Regions from separate parts of the Rhodococcus sp. NPDC059179 genome, predicted to be linked through region 1. Evidence: riboswitches for the same ligand, from Rfam matches in the RefSeq annotation. Region 1 holds a riboswitch; the other holds the start of a gene.
What was found. Region 1 has a riboswitch for cyclic di-AMP ahead of ACFXMV_RS19275 (transglycosylase family protein). Riboswitches for the same ligand answer to the same signal wherever they lie in the genome.
Positions count from the first base shown of each region.

Region 1 (3,395 bases):
CTGCCCTCGTTGGAGTTCACACGCCGCGGGTTCAAGATTCACGACGGCCGCCTGGTCTTGCCGAAGGGGATCAGCGTTCCGGTGGTCTGGTCGCGGGTGTTGCCGTCCGACCCGACCAGTGTCCGTATCACCCGGGATTCGCTCGGGCATTGGTACGCGTCGTTCGTCGTCCGCCGCGCGATCGCACCGGCACCGGAGGCCGCGGGTGGGATCGGTGTCGACTGGGGTGTGAGCACGACGGCCACGACCACAGATCAGGTCTTCGACCTGCCGTATCTCGGGCATCGGAAGCGTTGCGCAGCGGAGCTGGCCAAGGCGCAACGAAAGATGGCCCGCCGCCGCAGCGGGAAACGCGGACCACGGTCGGGTGGATACCAGCGGGCCGCCCGCGAAGCGGCGAAGCTGCACAAGAAAGCCGCCCGCCAAACCCAACACGACAGCCGAGTGTGGGCGAAACGTGTTGTCGCCAACCATGACCTGATAGCGGTGGAGGACTTCACTCCGAAGTTCTTGGCGAAGTCCACGATGGCCCGCAAAGCTGCGGACGCGGCTATCGGCGGGGCGAAGCGGGAGCTGATCGAGCGCGGCACGCGGGCTGGCCGAAAGGTGGTGTTGGTGCAGCCCGCCTACACGAGCATGACGTGTTCGAGTTGCTTCGCGAGAGCCAAGCAGCGACTCGGACTCGCACAACGAACCTTCCGGTGCCATGCCTGCGGTCACACCGACGGCAGGGACCGGAACGCTGCCAGAGTGATTCTGGCTGTGGCAGAACGCGGCCACACAAGTGTTGACGACGTGAGACATGTGCGGCCCTCCTCCGGGTCGGTTGTGTGTGCGGTCTGAGCTTGAAATCTCCTACCAACAGGGCAGGAGAAGCGTTAACAACTATCAGATTAGATACCTGGGGTGTACCACGGCGCCGGCTCCTGCCAAAATGGGTTCGTGGCTAACAATTCGAGCAAGCGATACGTAGATCCAGGCTGGCCGGCACCGGAGCTCCAGGACGGCGACCATGCCGTCACGGAGCTCTCGTCGAGTCGCTCCGGTGGACTGTCCCCCTTCGGGGAGGACACCGAGTTTCCGTTGCCCGCATCGGAACTGCCCTACACCCATCCGCACACGGTCATCAATCGCTGACCTCGGATACCGAACGTGAAAGGCCCCGCACCTCGAAGGTGCGGGGCCTTTCACGTGAACGGGGAACCTTGGCGATGGGGAGTGCCCTAGCGGGGCAGCAGACCCGAGTTCGCCTTCAGGAAATCGATGACCTGCGGGTTCAGCTTGGCCTGCTCGTAGAGCGCCTCGATCTGCGGGTCGAGAGCGATGCCCTTGGCCTGGACCGCCGCGAGGGCGCTGTCGAGGCTGTCGAGCACGTCGGCCGCGCCGTCGGTGGTCGGGAGGCTGGTCAGGGAGGGCAGCTCGGCCGCGGGTGCAGGCGCGGGCGCCTCGGCGGCGGGCGCGGAGCGCGGGGTCGAGCCGCTGGTCAGGCCGAGGCTCGAGGAGCAGGACGGCCAGGCGCCCCAGCCCTGCGACGCGAGCACCTTCTCGGCGACCGCGATCTGCTGCGCGCGGCTGGCCTGGTTGGCGGTGGCGGCGTACTGCCCGCCGCCGTGGGCGGTCCAGGTGCTGGGGGAGAACTGCAGTCCGCCGTGGTAGCCGTTGCCGGTGTTGATGCCCCAGTTGCCGCCTGCTTCGCACTGCGCGAGGCGGTCCCAGTCGGAATCGGGGGCTGCGTTGGCCGGGGCCGCGAAGGCCGCGCCGGCTGCGCCCAACACTGCGCCGGTCACGACGACCTTGGCTGCGTTGCGGCGGGTGTTCGTGGGCTTGCGATGGCGTCCAGTGCTCATGCGGGTTTTCCTCTCCTCACGCGCCTGCGAGGTCAGCTGTCGGGTTCGGGCTGAGAGGTCGCCCGGCCTCGCCGCTCCTGGATGGTGCGGGTCTGGCTTCACCCCAAGAGGAATGCGCTGGCGCTTTCCTCGGTGTCCACTGGGGACGTGGGTCCCCCGTCCTCGTCCCTGGGTAACTCGTGGGAATCCGGTTCCGCGGGACGAGGTTTGGCGCGGCGGATCGGATCTGGCCGGACTTCTCCGGCCGCTGATGACCGTACGTGGCCGATGGCGTGTAGTCATCTGTTACCTGAATTTCGAGTCCCTCGGCGTTTCGCTCGAAATTTCAAGCATATTTGCAGGTCAGAATGGGTTGTCGTTGCCCGAGACCGTCCTGTTACGTTACCGTGATGTGAGGTAGATCACAGTTTCGATCGGTGCCGACCTCGGGTTCCGGTCGGGGGCGGCGCGGGCGCAGCGCCACCAACGTGACGACGGCGATCACGACGAACATCAGCGGGTACACCGCGGCGAAGAAGGGTGCCAGGAGGTCTGAGGTGGGGACCATGAACAGCCCGATCGCCTGCACGCCACCGGGGAACTCGTGGCTCCAGCAGAGCAGCGGCAGCGCGATCGCCACGGGTAGTAGCCACGCGGTCGCGCGCCCGGCGTTCAGCGCCCGGTGCATCGCCAGAATCAGCAGCGGCACGAACCACACCCAGTGGTGACCCCAGGAGAAGGGCGAGACCGTCGCCGCGGTCAGTCCGCACAGGGTGGTGGCCAGCAGTGCCTGACCCCGCCGGTGGGCCAGCCAGGAGGCGCCGAGCCCGAGCGCGGTCAGCCCGGCCGCGCAGAGCAGCCACAGCATCAGCGGTGGCTCCGCGACGTCCAGCCAGCGCGCCAGCACCCCGGAGGCGGACTGGTTGGCGGGCCACGCGGTCTCGCCGATTCGCGTCGAGTGCAGGATGACGGCGGTCCAGTAGGACCAGGAGTCGGAGAAGATCACCACGAATCCGACGACGACGGTCGCGAGGAAGCCTGCGATCGCGGTCACCGCCGCGCGCCACTGCCGGGTGACGAGCAGTTCGACGATGAACAGCCCGGGCGTCAGCTTGATCCCGGTCGCGATCCCGACACCGATGCCGCGCAGCCTGCTGCCCTCGGGGCGACCCAGGTCCCAGACGATCAGCAGCATCAGCAGCAGATTGACCTGCCCCAGCCAGATGGTGGTGCGGACCGGCTCGAGCCAGGTGAAGATCACCGTCAGCAGCCCGGTGACCACGTACAGCCGTCGGTCTGTCCGATACCCGAGTTGCCGCCAGCACAGCAGGACCACGAGGTAGAGGATCCCGAAGTTCGCCAGGTAACCGAGGACGGTGGTCAGATCGGCGGAGACGGCATTGAGCGGGGCGAACACCACGGCCGAGAACGGCGGGTAGGTGAACCACATGCCGCCGTGCAGCGCGTGGTCGTAGAGCCCGACGGGCAGCAGCACGGTGGCGCCGCCGCTGCGGTACACCAGCAGGTCGAGGCCGTTCTGGAACAGGCCCCACAGCGGGTATCCCATCG
Region 1 is NZ_JBHZBV010000012.1:37,821-41,215, reverse strand. Features, by position in the region: gene ACFXMV_RS19285 (RNA-guided endonuclease InsQ/TnpB family protein) at 1-843, shown strand, start outside; gene ACFXMV_RS19280 (hypothetical protein) at 943-1,137, shown strand; gene ACFXMV_RS19275 (transglycosylase family protein) at 1,224-1,847, opposite strand; cyclic di-AMP (ydaO/yuaA leader) riboswitch at 1,853-2,035, opposite strand; gene ACFXMV_RS19270 (glycosyltransferase 87 family protein) at 2,224-3,395, opposite strand, start outside.

Region 2 (3,395 bases), on a different contig from region 1:
CAGGTCGCTCTGCTTGTTCTGCAGGTCGTCGCTGATCGACTTGGCCTGCTCGGTGGCGGTGCGCGCGCCGTCGGCGGACTGACGCGAGGCCTCGGCCGCCACTGCGGCCTGATCGGTGGCCTGCTTGAACTGGCCCACCTGGGCCGCGGTGTCGGCGGAGATCACGCTGAGCGCGGACATCTGGTCCAGGAGTTGCTGCGGGGAATCGGAGACCATCACGGCGAACAGTCGATTGACGCGGGCGCCCTGGTAGCTGGCCGTCGTCAACTTGTCGATCGCCGGCTGGAACTGCGCGATCCTGGCCCTCGCCTCGGCCAGCAGGTTCTGGTCGGCCGCGTGCCTGGCCTCGGCGTCGCGCTGGACCGCGGTCTTGGACTCGAGGTCGATCTGCGCGTTGTGCAACGCCTCGCTGGTCTGCTCGGACGTGCGGGAGAGTTCGGAGAGCTTCTCGAGCGCGGCTGTCGGATTGTCCAGCGCGGGGTCCGCGCTCGCGGTGCCCGCGGGGACCGCGACGGCGGCGAGGGCCAGCAGGCCCGTTGCCAGCACTGCGCCGGTGGATCGCTTCAGTCTCTGTGACGCCACGAAAGCTGGTACTCCATTTCTTCCACTACCCGGCGAACTCATGGGGCCGGATCAAGATTTCGGAAGGTCTCAGACAGGTTACGGAATGGCATACGGCGGTGTCCACCCGTAGGCAGGCACATTTCCGCCCAAACGAAACGTGGTGGGCCCGAATCCGCAAGAGCGGATTCGGGCCCACCACGAGGAGCTCGTTGCGCTGCGCTCAGTAGCGGCGCGCGCCGTCCATCGGCATGGAGGAGATGGGCGCCCGCTTGACCGGGGTGCCCGAGGTCGCGGCGTGGATGACCTCGCCGTTGCCCGCGTAGATGCCCGAGTGCGAGCCGCCGTAGAAGGAGACCACGTCGCCCGGCTTGAGCGCGGAGGTGGAGACCGGGGTGCCGGCGGCAGCCTGGTCGTAGCTGGTGCGCGGCAGGTTGATGCCCGCCTGCTTGAACGCCCACTGCACGAGGCCGGAGCAGTCGAAGGAGCTCGGGCCGGCAGCGCCGTACACGTAGGGCGACCCGATCTTGCTCGCGGCGGCCTCGACGGCCTTGTCGCCTGCGGAGACCAGCGGCGCGGGGGCCGGGGCGGCGGGGGCGCCTGGCACGACCGGGAGGCCGGGCAGCTCGATGGTCTGGGCAGGCACACCCGGGATGTCGAAGGTTCCGATGCCGGAGATGGTGACGGGCTCTGCGAGCGCGGGACCGGCGGAAACGGCGAGGGCGCCGAGGGTCAGCGCGCTGGCGACCGCGATTCGACGCACCGAACGCTGAGTATTGGATGAAGCCACGAGAAGGGTTACTCCGTTTCTTCCGTTCATCCGCCGACCGAGTTAGCTGACGGGTTCGGGCTGGGAAGATCAGCCCTACCCGGCGGCACGCGTGTCGCGCTCCGACGGGATTCACCCCAGAAAAACTTGGGTTCCCGGCACGATCGCTCTCTCGAGTGATCGATTAGGCGGTACCTGGCGATGCCGCACCGGATGGTGTGGCAAGACTCCGCTAGGTCTCAGGAAGATTACGAAAGCGTCCAGCGCATGTCGACCCAACACGCCCGACCAGGGCGCGAATTCGGACATTTCGCCCACGAGACGCCGCTAGGCCGCTCCCGGATCACGAGCAGATAACGACCGACCGGTCTGCATTGCCTCCGCGGCCCACACCAACCGAAGCCTCGACGATGGCGGGCACCTCCATCGCAACCCGTTCGTCCTGCTCAATACCAACGGCGGCCGATGTCGTCGACACCGCCGCCGCCGCTCCGTGCCGGGCACCCCGCGGCCCGAACAACGCCCTCACACACAGCCGCGGCACGCGGCATTCCAAACCTCGAAGTCGTTGCTTTCGACAACCACTGTGATCCTCGTCTCCGCGCGGTGGCTTCCAGGCGTTTCGGCAGCCCTTGGCCGGGAGTCCCGCAGCGGGCAAACCGGGCCCCTCGCGCTCGTGCGGCGTATCGCAACGTCCCGTCGTGACATTTTCGCGACCTTTTCGTAATGTATCGGTGATCCTTACTCACGAGCAGAGGGTGATCGAGCAGTGCCTGGTCAACATCGCAGGAAGTCCGCGCCCTGGAAACTCCAGGCCACGGCCACTTTGGCGGCCGTGCTCGCTGTCATCGGCGGAGTCTGGGTTGTGCTTGGGGAGCCGGAGGAGCAGCTGCAGCCGGAGAGTTCCGCCGCGTCCTCGTCGTTGACTTCCGAGGCTTCGTCGACCACCACCGCGCCGACGACCACCTCGGTTGTCCCGCCGCCGCCAGCACCCCTACCCCCGCCTCCCCCATCGCCGCCTCCGATCGAGGAGTTGGCCCGTGAGCTGTGCTCGACGGTGCTGAAGGGTGCGCAGCCGCACGTCGCGCAGGCCGGACACTTGATGAAGGGCTTGTTCGGCATCAGCGACGTCGGCGGCGCGTCCGGTCGGGGCGGCAATGACGACCACACAAGCGGCTTGGCACTCGACTTCATGGTCGACGATGTCGGACTCGGAACCGAACTGGCCGACTTTGCGCTGAACAACCAGAGCAAGTTCGGTATCAGCTACGTGATCTGGCAACAGCAGTACAACGCCGGCAGCGGCTGGTCGTACATGGAGGACCGGGGCAGCCCGACCGCCAACCACTACGACCACGTGCACGTGTCGTTCACGCAGAGCGGCCCCCTCGATCTGGTCTGCTAGGCCGCATCGTCACGGCCCCGAATATGTCGGTGTCCGCCCCTAGCCTCAGCCGTGTGAGCCCGCCGAGTCCGCCCCACGCCCAGCTGAGCTTCGATGAACTCGACACCCCGTTGCGGGACACCACCTTCGTCGTGGTCGACCTGGAGACCACGGGCAGTGCGCCAGGCGAGGATGCGATCACCGAGATCGGCGCGGTCAAGATCCGCGGTGGTCAGGTGATCGGTGAACTGTCCACGCTGGTCGATCCGGGACGTTCGATGCCCCCGTACATCGTCGAGCTCACCGGGATCACCTCCGCCATGCTGATCGGGGCGCCGCGGATCGAGAGGGTGCTCCCGAGCTTCCTGGAGTTCGCGCGGGGCGCCGTCCTGGTCGCCCACAATGCACCGTTCGACATCGGATTCCTCAAGGCCGCCACGGCCCGCTGTGAGCTGCCCTGGCCGCCGTTTCAGGTGTTGTGCACCGTCAAGTTGGCCCGCCGGGTGCTCAGCAGGGACGAGGCGCCATCGGTCAAGCTCTCAGCCCTCGCCACACTGTTCGACGTCGGCACCAGGCCGACCCACCGGGCCCTCGACGACGCCCGGGCGACAGTCGATGTGCTGCACGGGCTCATCGAGCGGGTCGGAAACCTGGGCGTGCACAGCTTTGCGGAGCTGGTCG
Region 2 is NZ_JBHZBV010000004.1:85,554-88,948, forward strand. Features, by position in the region: gene ACFXMV_RS10860 (NlpC/P60 family protein) at 1-582, opposite strand, end outside; gene ACFXMV_RS10865 (NlpC/P60 family protein) at 785-1,351, opposite strand; cyclic di-AMP (ydaO/yuaA leader) riboswitch at 1,367-1,531, opposite strand; gene ACFXMV_RS10870 (hypothetical protein) at 2,166-2,735, shown strand; gene ACFXMV_RS10875 (DEDD exonuclease domain-containing protein) at 2,759-3,395, shown strand, end outside.
Region 2: linked by a shared signal. The riboswitch ahead of ACFXMV_RS10865 (NlpC/P60 family protein) and the one ahead of ACFXMV_RS19275 (transglycosylase family protein) in region 1 are both predicted to bind cyclic di-AMP.